DNA from 3 places in the Pseudomonas sp. MWU12-2319 genome. Region 1 is predicted to be linked to each of the others. Evidence: predicted binding sites of a transcription regulator. Region 1 holds the regulator's gene; each other region holds the start of a gene.

Region 1 (5,850 bases):
CCTACCTGACCGACGGGCCACGCATTCCGGATGATCTACACCTGCCGCGCCGGCATCAATTGGTGTCCAGGGCGGTCAGTGTGCAAATGCAGGAAGAACCCAGCGAGGAAGCCATGGCCGATATGTTCGCTGATATCTACCACAGCCCGTCAAAACGGGTGGGTTGAGATGAGTATTCAGACGTTGCAAATTACCTACATCGATGGTCTGCCACGCATTGTTCCGACAAGTGAACGCGCAGCCAGTTATGTGGCCTTCCGTCTAAGCAAGACAAGGTAAGAAGAGAACATGGGCAGCATGCATCCCGTACAGGTGATCGCGGTGACCGGCGGCAAAGGTGGCGTCGGGAAGACCAACGTGTCAGTGAATTTATCCCTGGCCCTGGCTGAGCTTGGCCGGCGCGTCATGCTGCTGGATGCGGATCTGGGGCTGGCGAATGTCGACGTCCTGCTGGGCCTGACACCCAAACGTACCCTGGCCGACGTGGTCGAAGGCCGCTGTGAGCTGCGCGATGTGCTGTTGCAAGGCCCGGGCGGGATTCGTATCGTGCCGGCGGCCTCGGGGACCCAGAGCATGGTGCACCTGAGCCCGGCGCAGCATGCCGGCCTGATCCAGGCATTCAGCGATATCGGCGACAACCTCGACGTGCTGGTGATCGACACCGCCGCGGGCATTGGTGAGTCGGTGGTCAGCTTCGTCCGCGCGGCCCAGGAAGTGCTGCTGGTGGTCTGCGACGAGCCGACATCGATCACCGATGCCTACGCCTTGATCAAGTTGCTCAACCGCGACTACGGCATGAACCGCTTCCGCGTGCTGGCCAACATGGCCCAGAGCCCGCAGGAAGGCCGCAACCTGTTCGCCAAGTTGACCAAGGTCACGGATCGTTTCCTGGACGTGGCCTTACAATACGTCGGCGCCGTTCCCTATGACGAGTGTGTGCGCAAGGCCGTGCAAAAGCAGCGTGCGGTCTATGAGGCATTCCCTCGTTCGAAATGTGCCTTGGCGTTCAAGGCTATCGCTCAGAAGGTCGACACCTGGCCGCTTCCCGCCAATCCACGGGGGCACCTGGAGTTTTTCGTCGAGCGTCTGGTGCATCAAACGAGTGCGGGACCGGTGCTATGACTGCCAGTGGCTATCGCATGTATTCCAAGTCGTCGCGTGACAGCCAATATGAATTGATTGAACGTTACGCACCGTTGGTCAAACGTATCGCCTATCACCTGCTGGCGCGGTTGCCGGCCAGTGTCCAGGTCGAGGATCTGATCCAGGCCGGGATGATCGGGCTACTGGAAGTCTCGACCAAGTACGACGCGAGCAAGGGGGCCAGTTTCGAGACCTATGCCGGCATTCGTATCCGCGGCGCGATGCTCGATGAAGTGCGCAAGGGCGACTGGGCACCACGTTCGGTACACCGCAATACCCGTATGGTCAGTGACGCAATTCGCGCAATTGAAGCAAAAACCGGCCGTGACGCTAAAGATCACGAGGTTGCAGCCGAACTCCAATTGAGTCTCGACGATTATTACGGGATTTTGAACGATACCTTGGGCAGCCGCCTGTTCAGTTTCGACGACCTGTTGCAGGACGGCGACCATGAAGGGCTGCACGAGGACGGCGCAAGTACTCATCTCGAGCCGTCGCGCGACCTGGAGGATGAACGCTTCCAGGCAGCGCTGGCGGATGCGATTGCCAATTTGCCGGAGCGTGAGCGACTGGTCTTGGCGCTGTACTACGACGAGGAGCTGAACCTCAAGGAAATTGGTGAGGTGCTGGGGGTCAGCGAGTCGCGAGTCAGCCAGTTACACAGCCAGTGCGCGGCCCGTTTGCGGGGGCGTTTGGGGGAGTGGCGAGCGCGCTGAGGGCAGTGTGGGAACACTGCGAACGAGACCGGCAAGGCGTTTGACGTCTTGCGGGTGACTCGGCCGGATGGCGTTTCCATGCAGTCGTTGAGTGCTGTGCCGAATTGATTGAACAGCGCGTCCAGGTGCTGTACGCGTTTAAGACTGCTTGGAGGTCGAATTGGACAAGAACATGAAAATCCTCATCGTTGATGATTTTTCAACGATGCGGCGGATCATCAAGAACCTGTTGCGTGACCTCGGGTTCACCAACACGGTTGAGGCGGACGACGGTACTACCGCGATTCCCGTCCTCAACAGCGGTAGCATCGACTTTCTGGTCACCGACTGGAACATGCCCGGCATGACCGGTATCGATCTGCTGCGCCACGTGCGCGCCGATGAAAAGCTCAAGCACCTGCCGGTGCTGATGGTGACCGCTGAAGCCAAGCGCGAGCAGATCATCGAAGCTGCCCAGGCCGGTGTAAACGGCTATGTGGTCAAACCATTCACGGCCCAGGCGTTGAAAGAGAAGATCGAGAAGATCTTCGAACGCATCGGTTGATGAAGTCCACCACGGGGGCGCTATGGAGCACAACGAATCTTCACTGGGTGATTTTGAACTAACCCTGAAAAAACATGCCCGCGAGCTGGTCGACAGCCTTGAAAAAGGCCGGTTTGGCGACGCGGTGCAAATGATCCATGAGCTGAATCAGACCCGTGACCGTGGCCTGTACCTGGAAGTCGGCAAGCTCACCCGCGAATTGCACAGCGCCATTGTCAACTTCCAGATCGACCCGCATATGCCGCAGGCCGAGGAAGTGTCGCAGATCACCGACGCCACCGAGCGCCTGTCCTATGTGGTCAGGCTGACCGAAGCGGCGGCCAATCGCACCATGGACCTGGTGGAGAGTGCGACCCCGAGGATCACTGGCCTGAACGTCGAGGCCAAGGCCCTGGGCGCCGACTGGGGCCGTTTCATGCGGCGCGAAGTCGGTGCCCAGGAGTTTCGCGAGCTGGCGCGGCGGGTCGAGACGTTCCTGTCCCGCAGCGAGCAGGAAACCCGCGCTGTTTCGAGCGAGCTGAACGATATTCTGCTGGCCCAGGATTACCAGGACCTTACCGGCCAGGTGATCAAGCGCGTGACCCAGATGGTCACCGAAGTGGAAAGCAATCTGCTCAAATTGGTGCTGATGGCCAGTCAGGTCGACCGCTTTGCCGGTATCGAACATGACCGCGATGCGCTTCTTGCCGAAAAAGACCCACAAAAACAGATGGCCCAGGGTGAAGGTCCGCAGATTCATGCCGATAAACGTGAAGACGTTATGTCCGGTCAGGACGATGTCGACGATTTGCTTTCCAGTCTTGGATTCTAGGAGCACCCAAACACATGAGCTTCGGCGCCGATGAAGAGATCCTTCAGGATTTTCTGGTTGAGGCCGGCGAGATTCTGGAGCAACTGTCCGAACAACTGGTCGAGCTGGAAAGCCGGCCAGATGATGCGGATCTGCTCAATGCAATCTTTCGCGGTTTTCACACTGTAAAAGGGGGCGCCGGCTTCCTCCAGCTCAACGAGCTGGTGGAGTGCTGTCACATCGCCGAGAACGTGTTCGACATCCTGCGCAAGGGGGAGCGACGCGTCGACTCGGAGCTGATGGACGTGGTCCTGGAAGCGCTGGATGCGGTGAACGGCATGTTCAGCGAAGTCCGTGAACGTGGCCCGATCACTGCGGCCACCCCGGAGCTGCTGGCGGCCTTGGCGCGCCTGGCGGAACCGGCGGGTGCCGAGGAAGTGGCCGCGCCAGTGGCCGAAGTGGCGGAGCCGGAACCGGTCGCTGAAAGCGAATCCGGCGACATCACCGATAACGAATTCGAAATGCTGCTCGACTCCCTGAACAGCGTCAAGGCCGAAGCCGAGGCGCCCAAAGCGGTGGCTGCGGTACAAGGCGAGGCCGGTGGCGATGAAATCACCGACGCCGAGTTCGAGTCCCTGCTCGATCAGTTGCACGGCAAGGGCCAGTTCGCGCCGGATGCCGTGGCGGCGCCCACTCCGCCGGCAGCACCGGCGGCGGCCAGCGGTGGGGCTGAAAAAAGTAGCGATATCACCGACGACGAATTCGAAGCCTTGCTCGACCAGTTGCATGGCAAGGGTTCGTTCAAGGTCGAGGCGCTCGATACCACTCCGGCTGCGGCTCAGGCGGCCGAGAAAACCGGCGCTGCAAGCGGCGACCTGATCACCGACCAGGAATTCGAATCGCTGCTCGACGAGCTGCATGGCAAGGGCAAGTTCACCGAAGTGGCCGCGACCACGGCGGTGGCCACGCCGGCCGCGACCAAACCGGCTGCCGCCGCACCTGCACCGGTTGCCAAGGCGCCAGCGCCGGTCGCAGCGACGCCAGCACCGGCCAAGGCCGCACCGGCACCTGCCGCCGCCGCGCCGGCTCCGGCCCGTGCCCCGGCGCCTGCCGCTGCGGCCGGCGACAAGCCGGCCGCCAGCGAAGCGGAAACCACCGTGCGGGTCGATACCGCGCGCCTGGACGAGATCATGAACATGGTCGGCGAACTGGTGCTGGTGCGTAACCGCCTGGTGCGCCTGGGCTTGAACAGCGGCGATGAAGCCATGTCCAAGGCCGTGTCCAACCTCGACGTGGTGACCGCCGACCTGCAGACCGCGGTGATGAAAACCCGTATGCAGCCGATCAAGAAAGTCTTCGGCCGCTTCCCGCGCCTGGTTCGCGACCTGGCCCGGCAGTTGAAGAAAGAGATCAACCTGGAACTGGTGGGCGAAGAGACCGACCTCGACAAGAACCTGGTGGAGGCCCTGGCCGACCCGCTGGTCCACTTGGTGCGCAACTCGGTCGACCACGGTATCGAAGAACCGGCCGACCGCGAAGCCATGGGCAAGTCCCGCAGCGGTCGGGTCATCCTCTCCGCCGAGCAGGAAGGTGACCACATCCTGCTGTCGATCTCCGATGACGGCAAGGGCATGGACGCCGACGTGCTGCGCAGTATCGCGGTGAAGAAGGGCCTGATGGACAAGGATGCGGCCGATCGCCTGAGCGAGACCGACTGCTTCAACCTGATCTTCGCCCCGGGCTTCTCGACCAAGACCGAGATTTCCGACGTGTCAGGGCGTGGCGTGGGCATGGACGTGGTGAAAACCAAGATCGCCCAGCTCAACGGTACCATCAACATCTACTCGACCAAGGGCAAGGGTTCGAAGATCGTCATCAAGGTCCCGTTGACCCTGGCGATCATGCCGACCCTGATGGTCATGCTCGGCAACCAGGCTTTTGCCTTCCCGCTGGTCAACGTCAACGAGATCTTCCACCTCGACCTGTCGCGCACCAATGTGGTCGACGGCCAGGAAGTGGTGATCGTCCGCGACAAGGCCCTGCCGCTGTTCTACCTCAAGCGCTGGCTGGTCAGTTCGGCCGCTCATGAGGAGCAGCGCGAAGGCCATGTGGTGATCCTTTCGGTGGGCACCCAGCGGATCGGCTTTGTCGTCGATCAGTTGGTCGGCCAGGAAGAAGTGGTCATCAAACCGCTGGGCAAGATGCTGCAAGGGACCCCGGGCATGTCGGGCGCCACCATTACCGGTGACGGTCGCATTGCCCTGATTCTCGACGTGCCGAGCATGCTCAAGCGTTACGCCGCACGGCGTATTTGATTCTGGCCCGGCGGCTGGGCTTAAGCCCGCCGCCGTGCCTAACGGAGTGTTTATGGTAGTCAAGGTCCTGGTGGTGGATGATTCGGGGTTTTTCCGCCGCCGCGTCTCGGAAATTCTTTCGGCGGATCCAAGCATTCAGGTCGTCGGTACGGCGACCAACGGTAAAGAAGCCATCGATCAGGCCCTGGCCCTCAAGCCGGACGTGATTACCATGGACTACGAGATGCCGATGATGGACGGCATCACGGCGGTGCGGCATATCATGCAGCGCTGCCCGACGCCGGTGCTGATGTTCTCGTCCCTCACCCACGAAGGCGCCCGGGTCACCCTCGATGCGCTGGA
Region 2 (5,850 bases), on a different contig from region 1:
CTGCTCGGAGCCGTGGTCTGGGCCATGCTCTTTGCCACGGCCGGTTATTGGGCCGGCGGCTTCCTCGAAAGCCTGCTGGGCAATCTCAAACCCTATCGCCTGCGCATCGTGATCGGCGTAGTGGTCATCGTTGCCGGGATCGCCCTGATCCGCCATCTGCGGGCCAAGGCGCGGGAACGTCAGAAAGCCTGAGCCAGGCTCAGACCCGGAAGCGCCCGACCAGTCCCTGCAACGAAGTTGCCAGCCGCGACAACTCATGGCTGGCGGCGCTGGTCTGGTCGGCCCCGGTCGCCGAGCGGATCGACAGGTCGCGGATGTTCACCAGGTTACGGTCGACTTCCCGGGCCACCTGGGCCTGTTCTTCCGCCGCGCTGGCGATCACCAGGTTGCGCTCGTGGATTTCATGCACCGAGGCGGTGATGGTCACCAGCGCTTCGCCGGCCCGTTCAGCCAGGGCCAACGTACTGGCGGCACGGGCGGTGCTGGTGTGCATCGACTCCAGGGCCAGGGTCGAACCGCTGCGCATACCGGAAACCATCTGTTCGATCTCCTGGGTCGACTGCTGGGTGCGATGGGCCAGGGCACGCACCTCATCGGCCACCACCGCAAAGCCGCGCCCGCTCTCACCGGCACGGGCCGCCTCGATGGCGGCATTCAGTGCCAGCAGATTGGTCTGCTCGGCAATGGCGCGAATCACTTCCAGCACCTTGCCGATGCCCTGGGACTGATCGGCCAGCGAACGTACCAGCTCCCCGGTGCGCTCGACGTCCCCGGACAGCGCACTGATGGCGCCGAGAGTTTCACTCACCCGCTCCTGGCCGAGCCGCGCCGATTCGCTGGATTTGCGGGTGGCATCGGAGGTGGACACGGCATTGCGCGCCACCTCTTCCACCGCCGTGGTCATTTCGTTGACCGCCGTGGCCGCCTGTTCGATTTCATGGTTCTGCTGTTGCAGGCCCTCGGTGCTGCCCCGGGTGACCGTATTCAGTTCGTCCGCCGCGGTGGTCAGCGAGGTCGCCGAACCGCTGATGCCTTGCAAAGTGTCACGCAAGGTTTGCTGCATGGTGGCCAGGGCTTCGAGCAGGTGACTGACTTCATCGTCACCGTGGCTTTCGATACGCTGGGTCAGGTCGCCCCGCGCCACATTCTGCGCCGCGCTCAGGGCCTGCCCCAGGGGTTTGACGATACTGCGCGTGAGCAACGTCGCCAGGCCCACGGTGGCCAGGGCCGCCAGGACAACAAACAGGATCACGATCATCCGCGAGTTGCTGTAGTGCTCCTCGGACTTCTGGCTCTCGGCCGCCACCTGTTTGGTAAAGAGGTCGGCCAGGTCGGTCAGTTGCTTGCCGGAACCGTCCACCACGGTCTTCATGTCCACCAGCAGCAGCTTGATCAGTTCGTCGCGCCGGCCCTGCTCGGCCAGGGTGAAGGATTGGGCGATACCGGCACGGTACGCGGCGAAGGTTGTCTTGAACTGGTCATACAACAGCCGGGCCTCGGGGGTGGTGACCAGTTTGTCGTAGGCGACGATCCGCTCGCTCAATTCCTTGTCGCGCACGTCCATCTGGCCGCGGTACACCGCGATGTTCTTCGGGTCCTGGTCGAGGGCCATGCGCAGGGAGATGGTGCGGATGCGCAACATGATCTCGCGGATCTCGTCACCGCCACGAATACTCGGCAGCCATTGGGTTTCAACCGCTACCTCGCCTTCGCGGATGTTCGACATCTGGCCCAGGGCGAACACCCCCAGCAAGGCCACCAGCACCGCGATCAAGGCAAAACCCAGCGCCGCGCGAGGCGCGATATTCAGTTGACGAAGAAACATGACGACCGCCTTTTTTGTTATGGCTTCGGGTCAGCGACCCCTGCCCTTAGCTTCAGAGTTGGCAGGCTATCGGCACGTCGTACGACAACTTGAAATAATTGCCGAACCCTTTCACTCGTACACTGGCTTGTCTCAGGGAGCTTTCTGTCCGGGGCCGGGGACGATATTGACCTTGTAGATAATGCGCGTGTGGTAGCCCGCCTGCAGGATTTTCGTGGCGCGCTGATTGATGGCGTCGGCCTTGGCCTCATCGGCCGAGACGCTGTGCAGTTGCGTGCGCTGGGTGCGGGCTTGCCAGCTGGATACGCCCTGGTCCGGCGCGCAGGGCTGCGCGGCGAAACTGACCTTACCGTCCTGGCTGACACACTTGTAGGCATCGGCGCTGAAGGCCGAACAGGAGGCGCCAAGGAGGAGAACGAAGACCAGGCATCTGCCCATAGGTGTGCACCCCTGTAGGTGTTGGCTGTCCACAGATAAAAGAAAACCCGCCGAAGCGGGTTTTCTTCAAAGCATTCCGACATCCCGTCGGCGGCCTCCATGGCCCGGTTCGATCATCCTTGATCCTGCACACATCCTTGCGTAGCAGCGATGGGTGTAGATTAAGCCCGGCCATGAACGGTCAACAGAGGAGATCAGTGCCACGGCATGTAAGCCTTTCGCCATACATGGATCCAATCCTCGCTACCACGAGCAGCACCGCTCATGGCGCCAGGACAGGCATGCTTGCGCGGTCATGGCTGGCATCAGTCGTTTCATCGAGCAGCACATCGGCCTCCACAACCCCCAGTTGCAGGAGGATTGCCTCCCACTTCGAATGATCCTCGGCGGCAAACCCGTGGAGGGCCTTGGGCAGAATCCGCGCAAAGAACAAGTGTTTCTCGGTATCCAGCCCCAGGTACATTACCTTCGCCACTTCAGCGAGCATCTGGCTTCGTGTTCCGGGCGACGCGGCCCCATGGCGACTGCGCGGCTGCGCCCCTGGCTCATCGACGAGCAGCTCCAGGTGAGTATTCACGCGGATGTGGGCCACGAGCGCAAAGGTGATCGTGGCCAGATCGCGTTGCCAGCCATGGTGGAGCTCGGCGTAGAGCCCCTGCAAGCGCAGATAGGTCGCGGACAGCGGCAGCTCCAGGTCTTTCCAATCCTCGCTGGCCAGGCAACGGCAGACAGCATTCAGCGCCGCGTCGACGTTTTCGACCGCGAGGGAAGGCGCCCAGGCGTTACCCGCCACGAGCTCATCCCCGGGCTGGACCTTCTCCACCAGAAAGATCAGCGAGGCCTGATACAGCGCCCGGCACAGCTCGCGCAGTTTCTGGATATCGCCTGCACGCTTGCCCGCGCAGCCGGCCACCATCACACAGGGTTGCGCGTTCATATCAGACTCCCGGCGGGCTCAGTCATGCAGCGGTACCTCGAATGTTCGATTGGGCAGTTTCAACACGTAGGGAGAACCTCTTCAATCAGCACGGCATGCAGGGGAACAATGGCGTCTTGATACTAGCGAGCGGATGTCTTCTTGATCAGGGCAAGTTCGACTAGAATCCTCCGGACTTTATTGCTCGAGCGACCAGTAAAATGCAGGTTCAGAGAGCCGTGATCGCCGCCATCGAGTTCCTTCCTGGCGAGCCACTGGTACAACAGATCGTCGACCGTTTCTCGGCTGCCATCAACCAGGGCTCCCTACAGCACGGGGCCAAGTTGCCGCCGATTCGCGAACTCTCCGATCTCATGGGGGTCGGCAAGTCGACGGTGGTCGAATCACTGGACCGGCTGCGGGCCAAGGGCCTGATCACTTCGCGCCAGGGCTCGGGGCACTACGTCTCACGGCTCAGCGCGGCGGTGCAGGCCGGAGTCGGCCGTGAGCTGCTGCCGCAGGACACCCTGAGCGTGGTGCGCCGGGGCCTGCTGCTGGACAACGGAGCCCTGCGCCCCGGCTGCGGTTTCCTGCCCTCCTCCTGGTTGCCTCGCGAGGAATTGCTCAAGGCCGCTCGCGGCACCCTGCGGGCCACCACCCTGCGCATGGGTGAAGTCGGCGTGCCCGCCGGTTACCCGCCGCTACGCCAGGCCCTGCGGGTGAAGCTGTCGACCCTGGATATCGACGTCCCGGTGGAACAGATCATCACCACGGCCAACACCCTCCAGGCCATCGACATGCTTATGCGCCTGTTGATCAAGCCCGGCGACACGGTGCTGCTGGACGACCCGTGCTACTTCAACCTGCGGGCGAACCTGGTGCTGCACGGCGCGCGGATCGTCAGCATTCCCCGCGGCCGTGACGGCCTGGACTTCAACCAGCTCGAACAGCTGCTCGACAGTCATCGCCCGATGCTCTACCTGACCAACAGTACGCTGCACAATCCCACCGGCCATTCCTTTTCCCCGGCCCAGGTCTATCGGTTGCTGGAGCTCAGCCATCGCTACGGCTTCCATATCATCGAAGACGACCTGTATGGCGATATCCAGCAGAAACAGACCCCTCGCCTCGCGGCGGCCGGCGGCCTGGACAACATCAGCTATGTCTCGGGGTTCACCAAGATACTCAGTGCCAACTGCCGGCTCAGCTACCTGGCGCTGCGGCCGGAGCTGGCCGCGCGGATGATCGACCTGAAGATGTCGAGCGGCTGCGTGACCTCGGAGCTGGTGGAACAGATCATCTATCGAATGCTCAGCGACGGCAGCTACACCCGGCACGCCCGACGCCTGATCGATCGCTTGTATGCGGCCAACAACCGCGTAGCCCGCTGGCTGGGCGAAGCCGGCTGTTCGGTGGCGTCATGCCCGGGCGAAGGGCTGTTCATCTGGGCCCGCCTGCCGGCCGGAATCGAGGCCGAGACCCTGGCCCGCAAAGGCCTGGAAAACGACATCGTGCTGGCCCCCGGGACCTTGCTCAGCGCCGGCCCCGAAGCCTCGAGCTTTCTGCGCTTCAACGTCGCCCACAGCGACGACGAACGGGTCCGCGAGCGCTTCCTGCGTTTGCTCCAGGCCTGAGCAAAAAAAAGCCCCGCGCTTCTTGCGAAGGCGGGGCTTTTTCAATAGCCGGTGGACTCAGCGGGCGTAAGTCAGCAGCAACTCACTGGGCACCTTGAAATCCAGCGACATCATCACGCTCAGGGCAGTGATGGTGAAGATCGAGAACACAAACAGCTTGCGTGCCCAGACCGTGTCATCCACCGCCTTGTAGCCGGTCCAGGCCATGTACAACCAGTACATGCCCATGGCCGCGGCCACGGCGAGGTAGCTCATGCCGGCATAACCGCTGAAGGTCAGCATCAACGTCGCGCCGAGGAAGGCCAGGATGTAGAGCAGGATGTGCTTCTTGGCCACCAGGATCCCGCGCTTCACCGGCAACACCGGAATCGATGCGGCCAGGTAATCGTTGAAGCGGAAGATCGCGATCGCGTAGGAATGCGGCATCTGCCACAAACTGAACATCACCAGCAGCGTCAGGGCCGCCATGTCGAAGCTGTTGCTCACCGCCACGTAGCCGATCACCGGAGGCATCGCCCCCGACAGACTGCCGATCAGCGTGCCGTGAACCGACTTGCGCTTGAAGTACAGGCTGTAGAAGCCGACGTAGATGACAAAGCCGATCACCGCGAACAGCGCCGCCAACGGGTTGGCGACGCGGTACAGCAGGGCCACGCCGGCGATCCCGAGAACGGTGGCGTAAATCAGGGCCAGTTTCAGGGAGATAAGCCCCTGGACCAGCACCCGGTTCTTGGTGCGCTCCATCTTCAGGTCGATGTCACGGTCGATGCAGTTGTTGAACACACAACCGGACGCCACCACCAGCGAAGTACCGATCATGGCCGCCAGGAAGATGGCCAGATCGACATGCCCTTTCGAGGCCAGGAAGAAACCACCCGCCACAGAAAGCACGTTACCGAAAATGATCCCCGGTTTGGTGATTTGGATAAAGTGCTTGAGCGACATCGGGTTTACCTCACTTCGCCATCATGACGGTGTGGATGCTGAACATGATCCACAGCGACAGACCCACCAGCAGGACGATCACCAGTGCCGCG
Region 3 (5,850 bases), 480 kb from region 1:
AACCCGAGAAGGGTCACTGCAGGAGTGCGCGGAAATTTATCAACTTTCGCCTCGCCTGGGAAGCCCCAAGGTAAACAAATTTGTTTTAAAACAGCCACTTATTCTTGAGCGCGGTCGGGTACTGGCCGTTTGAGCTTTCTGAACACCCGTGGCTCCCAGACACGCATGGCCAGCAGTAGCGCCGTGCCGCGCTTCTCGGACAAGGGTGCGCTCAGGGATTCGCTGTGAAGCGCTGCCAGCTTGCCGCGCAACCTGTGCATTTCGACCTGCAACTGGACGTACGCCGCCTTCGTCAACATGCCATGGGCAAAGTCCAGGGTCTCGTCAGCAAGGTCGAAGCGGCTGGCCATAAAATCGGGTAGCCCCTGTTGCACAAAGAAGTGCCGGATAGGCCCGTCCGGCAGCCAGTCAAAATCTCGTGCGACAAGCAGCCGGATACGGTTGCCCGGCTTCAGATCCGCCAGCCCCATCCGTTCCAGCACCAGCAAGTGCTTGATGCACTCGGCCTTCGACAGGTGATAGGCCGACACCATGTCCTCCAGTGACCATTGGTTCAACGCACACACGACCACCAACAGCAGCTTCTCATTTGAGACCAGTTGCGCTTCCTGTTCATGGGTCAGCATTTGCAGACGCGGTGCCGATGCTTCGGACTCCTGAAGCAGTTCCGCCATCGTCAGCCCCAGCAGGTCACAGAACTGGGCAAGGCGCTCGACCGTCAGCCGTCCGCTGGCCAACAGGCGTTTCACGCTGGGTTCCGAGAGGTCCAGCGCCTGGGCAACGTCGCGATAGGTCATTCCCGCTGACTTGAGGCGCTGCTTGATCGTCGCGATGAGCTGGGTAATTGGAGTCATTAAGTATTGGAATCCGATACTGAAGGTATCAGCATAAGGAAATGCAAAGGATAAAGGTGTGAAATATGCACCCTCCTCCCATACTGGCCCTTCAAGAGAACAAGGAGGCCAGCATGTCCATTAGCAGCGCAATGAACAGCGTCATACGTTCGAAGGGGGTGCAAGGAAGTGCGCACGTCGAGTTGCCTGTCGCAGGACCACCGGTGGGTGATCTGCAAATCGGCGACCTGGTTTTTATCCGCGTCACCGCGCGCCCCTTCCTCGAAGTGGCCAACGCCACGAACTCATGGACCAACCATGTAGGCGTCGTCGTCGGTAACCGTGGCGATGACCCCCTGATTGCGGAGAGCACTTTTCCTTTTGCCCGAACCACGCCGATGACGCGTTTCCTGGAGCGCTCCGAGCACCGACGCTGCGCAGTCGCGAGGCTGACCGCGCCGCTCAATGAGCGGCAGCGCAACGTGCTGGTGAGCGCGGCCGAGAGCCGGATGGGGACCTTCTACGACACCGGTTTCAATATCGGCTCACGACGCCAGTTCTGCTCCCGCTTCGTGCGTGAAGTCATCCAGGAAGCGACGGCCATCCAGCTCGGCGACGTGGAGACGTTCGCCACGTTATTACGGGACAACCCCGATCCGAAGCTTGCCTTCTGGCGCTTCTGGTACTTCGGCCGGATTCCATGGCAACGGCATACCGTGACGCCGGCAAGCGTACTGCGAAGCCCGCATTTGCGCGTCATTTTCGACGCATAAGGAGATGCCTTGGGAGCAGCGCAACCTTGCGCAAAACGGGGTTGTTGATGCCGACGTACCGTACACCTGCGTGACAAGTCTCAGGTACAGATCAGGAAAGCCTTTGGCGCACTGGCATCCGGCCAAGGCTTGACGTTATTGTCGAGCTTTCCCGCCTCTCGATCCCGGAGCCTGCTATGAACCTGCCGACGCTGATCCTGTTTATACCGGCGTGCTTCGCCCTGAACATGGCTCCTGGCCCGAACAACCTGCTCTCGGTGAGCAACTCGACCCGTTATGGCTTTCGCACCTCTTGCCTGGCGGGCTTCGGCCGCTTGCTGGCATTTGCCGGCATGATCGCCCTGGCCTCCGCGGGCCTGGCGGTGGTGCTGCAGACCTCGGAGCTGCTGTTCTATGGCATCAAGATTCTCGGCGCGGCCTATCTGATCTACCTCGCCATCCAGCTCTGGCGCGCCAACCCCGATGCCGACACCCGCGCCCAAAGCGCCCCCGCCAGCCTGCGCGCCCTCGCCCGCCAGGAGTTCCTGGTCGCGGCCGGCAACCCAAAAGCCATCCTTATCTTCACCGCCTTCCTCCCCCAGTTCATCGACCCGACCCAGGGCATCTCCGCCCAGTTCGCCGTACTCGGCGCCCTGTTCCTGATGCTGGAATTGATCGCCATCAGCGCCTACGCCTATATGGGTGTGCATATGCGTCGCTGGTTCGCCGAACCCAAGGGCAAACGCCTGTTCAACCGAGGTTGCGCGGTGCTGTTGTCAGGGGCGGCTTCGGTGCTGCTGATGGCGCGCAGAGCCTGAGCATTCCCGAGCACCCCGTCTCCACACATCAAGCTTTGAGTGTTCCGGCCGATCTAACCTGTTAGAGGGCGGAAAAGCCCTCATATTTGCGGTTTGATATGGAGGAGATTGCTCAATGCTTGCACCCATCAACAGGATGCTGGAAAACATCAGCGTCAGGACCAAGCTCGCCATAGGATTCGGCGTGGTCATACTGCTGACCCTGTTGATTGCAATCACCGGTTGGTTGGGTATCCAGTCACTCAGCAACCGCAGTGACCGAATTCTGGATATCGCCAAGCTGAACGATCTGGCCAAGGACGTACGCATCGGGCGCCTGTCCTACACACTGACCACCGACCCACAGCATGCCGCGAACGTGGTCAAGCTCCTGGACAGTCTCGACAGCCACCTTGCCGAGAACCGCTCGACCTTCGTGGCCCCGCGAGATCTTGCGCAGATCGAATCTGCCGGCGAATCGGTCAAACGCTATCGCACGCACTTCAACGATTTCAGCCAGGCCATCCAGGCCCGCGATGCGACGCGCGCCGTGTTTGGCAATCATGCCGACGCCGCCGTGGCCGAACTGCAAAAGCTCAAGGACAGCGCCGCCTCGGCGAGCGGCAATCAGGCCCAGATCGACGCCGTGGTCAACGCGCAGATGCTGGTCCAGCAGGCAAGGTTTCAACTCCGAGGCTACAGCTACAGCCTGAAAGCCGAGCTTGAACAACCGGCCAAAGAGGCCATCGACCAGGCCGGCGCTTATATAAAGACCCTCAACGAGTTGCTGCCATCGGCCCCGCCTGAAAGCCTGCAGCGCCTGCAACAATCAATGGCCGGCTATCGCGCCACCGTCGGCCAGTTCGCCGAGGCCCAGGTCAGGGCGGAAAAAATCCAGGCGCTGCTCAACGATGACATCGCCACTCTCTTCGCGGCGAACAAGCAATTGGCGCAGAACCAGGCCGAACAGAGTCTCGCTGACGTCCTCAACGCCCGCAATTGGCTGGCAGGTGCCTTTCTCGCCGCCTTGCTGCTCGGCATCATCGCCGCCTGGATCATCACCCGCCTGATCGTCGGCCCGTTGATGGAAACCCTGCGTCGGGCCGAGCAGGTGGCCGCCGGCAACCTGAGCGCCAACGTCACGGTGTCACGTCGCGACGAACTGGGTGCACTGCAACTGAGCATGCAGCGTATGACGCTCAACCTGCGGGAATTGATCGGCGGCCTGCGTGAAGGCGTCATACAGATTGCCAGTGCCGCCGAGGAACTGTCGGCGGTCACCGAGCAAACCAGTGCCGGGGTGAACAACCAGCGGCAGGAAACCGACCAGGTCGCCACGGCCATGAACGAAATGGCCGCAACCGTCCAGGAAGTCGCGCGCAACGCCGAACAGGCCTCCACGGCCGCCGTCAGCGCAACCCGTGAAGCCCGCGAAGGTGGCGAAGTGCTTGGCCAGGCCATGAACCAGATCGACAAACTGGCTAACGAGGTCAATCACTCAACCACCGCGATGGGTGACCTCAAGCAGGAAAGCGACAAGATCGGCAGCGTTCTCGATGTCATCAAGTCCGTCGCCCAGCAGACCAATCTGCTGGCCTTGAACGCCGCGATCGAAGCGGCGCGGGCCGGAGAGGCCGGGCGCGGCTTCGCGGTGGTGGCCGATGAAGTGCGCAGCCTGGCACAACGGACCCAGACCTCGACCGAAGAAATCGAACAACTGATCAGCGGGCTGCACAACGGTACCGAAAAGGTCGCCAGCAGCCTCGAGAGCAGCCGCACACTGGCGCAAAGCAGTGTCGAATTCACGCGTCGGGCCGGCGTTTCGCTGGACGGTATCACCCAGTCGGTCCAGGCCATCGAATCGATGAACCATCAGATCGCCACTGCCGCCGAGCAGCAGAGCGCGGTAGCGGAAGAGATCAACCGAAGCGTGACCAACGTCCGCCAGATTTCCGAACAGACCTCGGCAGCCAGTGAGGAAACTGCAGCGTCCAGCATCGAACTCGCCCGGCTGGGGGTTCACCTGCAGACGCTGGTAGGAAAATTCACACTCTGAGAAATGGCAGAGCGGATCGGGTCGGTTTACTCGTAGACCGTCACCCGATTACGCCCGCCCTTCTTCGACGCATACAAGGCCTGGTCCGCCCAGGCGATCAGGTCGGCATGACTGATTGAAGGCAGGCTCAGGTCAGCCACCCCCAGGCTGATGGTGAAGCGGATGCTCTGGCCTTCGTGCACGACTTCCAGGGCTTCGATGGCCTTGCGCAAACGCTCGGCAAAAAAGCGTGCGCCGGCCTTGTCGGTGTCCGACAGCACCACGCCAAACTCCTCACCGCCATAACGTCCGGCCACGTCGCTGTCGCGCACATGTTCGCGGACCACATCAGCCACGTGCTCGATGACCTTGTCCCCGGCCTGGTGGCCATAGGTGTCGTTGACCCGCTTGAAGTGGTCGATATCGAACATCACCAGGCTCGTGGCATTGCCATAACGCTGGTTCCGGGCATAGGCGGCCTTGAGGCTTTCCTCCCAGTGCCCACGGTTGTACAGGCCCGTCAGGCGGTCGGTGCTGGAGAGTTTCTGCAACTTGGCATTGGCCGCCTGGAGCTGATGGCGGTTGGTGGCCACGTCGGTGACGTCATAGATCACCAGGCAGATATGGGTGATGGTGCTGTTGGTGGAACGCAACGGCAGCAACGTGGTGTTCTGGTACATGAAGTCTTCCTGGCCGGTGATCGGCTGGTAGTTCTTGAACCGCACCAGGTAAGGCCGCTGCTCCCAGATGGTGAACGCCGGCGTGCCCAGGGTCGCGACACTCTCCACCTTGCGGCTGAACCATTCGCGATCGACTTCAGGAAACAGGCTGAAGAAGGACTGGCTGCTGGCGTCCTTGGGCTGCACCCCGGAACGGTTTTCCATAAAGGTGTTCCAGACCTGCACGCAATAGTCGCGGTCCAGTACCACCACGCCGACGTCGATGCTCTGGACAATCGCCAGCAACCAGTGAAACTCGTTCAGATCGAGAGTGTCGTTCATGGCTCAGCTCATCAGGTAGGCGAGTTTGTCGGTCAACCGCTGGATGGAGTCTTCCGTGAACAACAACAGCAAGTCGAAATGAATATCGTGCCCTTCCAGGCTGTAGCTGATTTCTACCGCCAGGGTCTTTTTCCAGCGCTGCTGGTTGACCCGGATCAGTTCGTCGATGGCCGCGTGCTGCCCGAGAATCTGTGGGTGGCCCTGGGAAAACACCACGTCGATCTGCTCGGCAATACTGCTCAGGCAGGCGCCGATCAGCACGCTGGAGAGGTCCAGCAACATTTCCAGATCCGAATACTCGGTGCCCTGACGTTGCATCAACTGCGCCATGTCGGCGATTTCCGAGTCATGGAACATCAGCAGGGCTTCGCCGGCAATGCCGCTGCCGATAAAGCCCTGGCAAATGGCGGTGAGCTGGTTGCCGTTACCGGC

The links. Region 1 encodes FliA, which starts transcription of late flagellar genes. Its sites were predicted from a motif close to CTAAAGTTTNNNNNNNNNNNGCCGNTAA; they were not measured.
Region 2: M5C01_RS31450 (methyl-accepting chemotaxis protein) is a predicted target of FliA. The motif match lies at 1,892-1,919, and genes of this name have one in related genera.
Region 3: M5C01_RS04925 (methyl-accepting chemotaxis protein) is a predicted target of FliA. The motif match lies at 2,431-2,458, and genes of this name have one in related genera.

The regions. Positions count from the first base shown of each region.
Region 1 covers NZ_JALJES010000002.1:5,131-10,980, forward strand. Annotated here, with positions in the region: gene flhF (flagellar biosynthesis protein FlhF) at 1-167, shown strand, start outside; gene fleN (flagellar synthesis regulator FleN) at 289-1,122, shown strand; gene fliA (RNA polymerase sigma factor FliA) at 1,119-1,859, shown strand; gene M5C01_RS02745 (chemotaxis response regulator CheY) at 2,032-2,403, shown strand; gene M5C01_RS02750 (protein phosphatase CheZ) at 2,426-3,214, shown strand; gene M5C01_RS02755 (chemotaxis protein CheA) at 3,229-5,508, shown strand; gene M5C01_RS02760 (chemotaxis response regulator protein-glutamate methylesterase) at 5,561-5,850, shown strand, end outside.
Region 2 covers NZ_JALJES010000030.1:65,682-71,531, reverse strand. Annotated here, with positions in the region: gene M5C01_RS31455 (DedA family protein) at 1-192, shown strand, start outside; gene M5C01_RS31450 (methyl-accepting chemotaxis protein) at 200-1,825, opposite strand; gene M5C01_RS31445 (DUF4124 domain-containing protein) at 1,958-2,263, opposite strand; gene M5C01_RS31440 (hypothetical protein) at 2,526-3,200, opposite strand; gene M5C01_RS31435 (PLP-dependent aminotransferase family protein) at 3,401-4,813, shown strand; gene cyoE (heme o synthase) at 4,871-5,758, opposite strand; gene cyoD (cytochrome o ubiquinol oxidase subunit IV) at 5,769-5,850, opposite strand, start outside.
Region 3 covers NZ_JALJES010000002.1:483,543-489,392, reverse strand. Annotated here, with positions in the region: gene M5C01_RS04940 (helix-turn-helix transcriptional regulator) at 99-854, opposite strand; gene M5C01_RS04935 (YebB family permuted papain-like enzyme) at 968-1,606, shown strand; gene M5C01_RS04930 (LysE family translocator) at 1,783-2,403, shown strand; gene M5C01_RS04925 (methyl-accepting chemotaxis protein) at 2,519-4,438, shown strand; gene M5C01_RS04920 (diguanylate cyclase) at 4,465-5,418, opposite strand; gene M5C01_RS04915 (response regulator) at 5,422-5,850, opposite strand, start outside.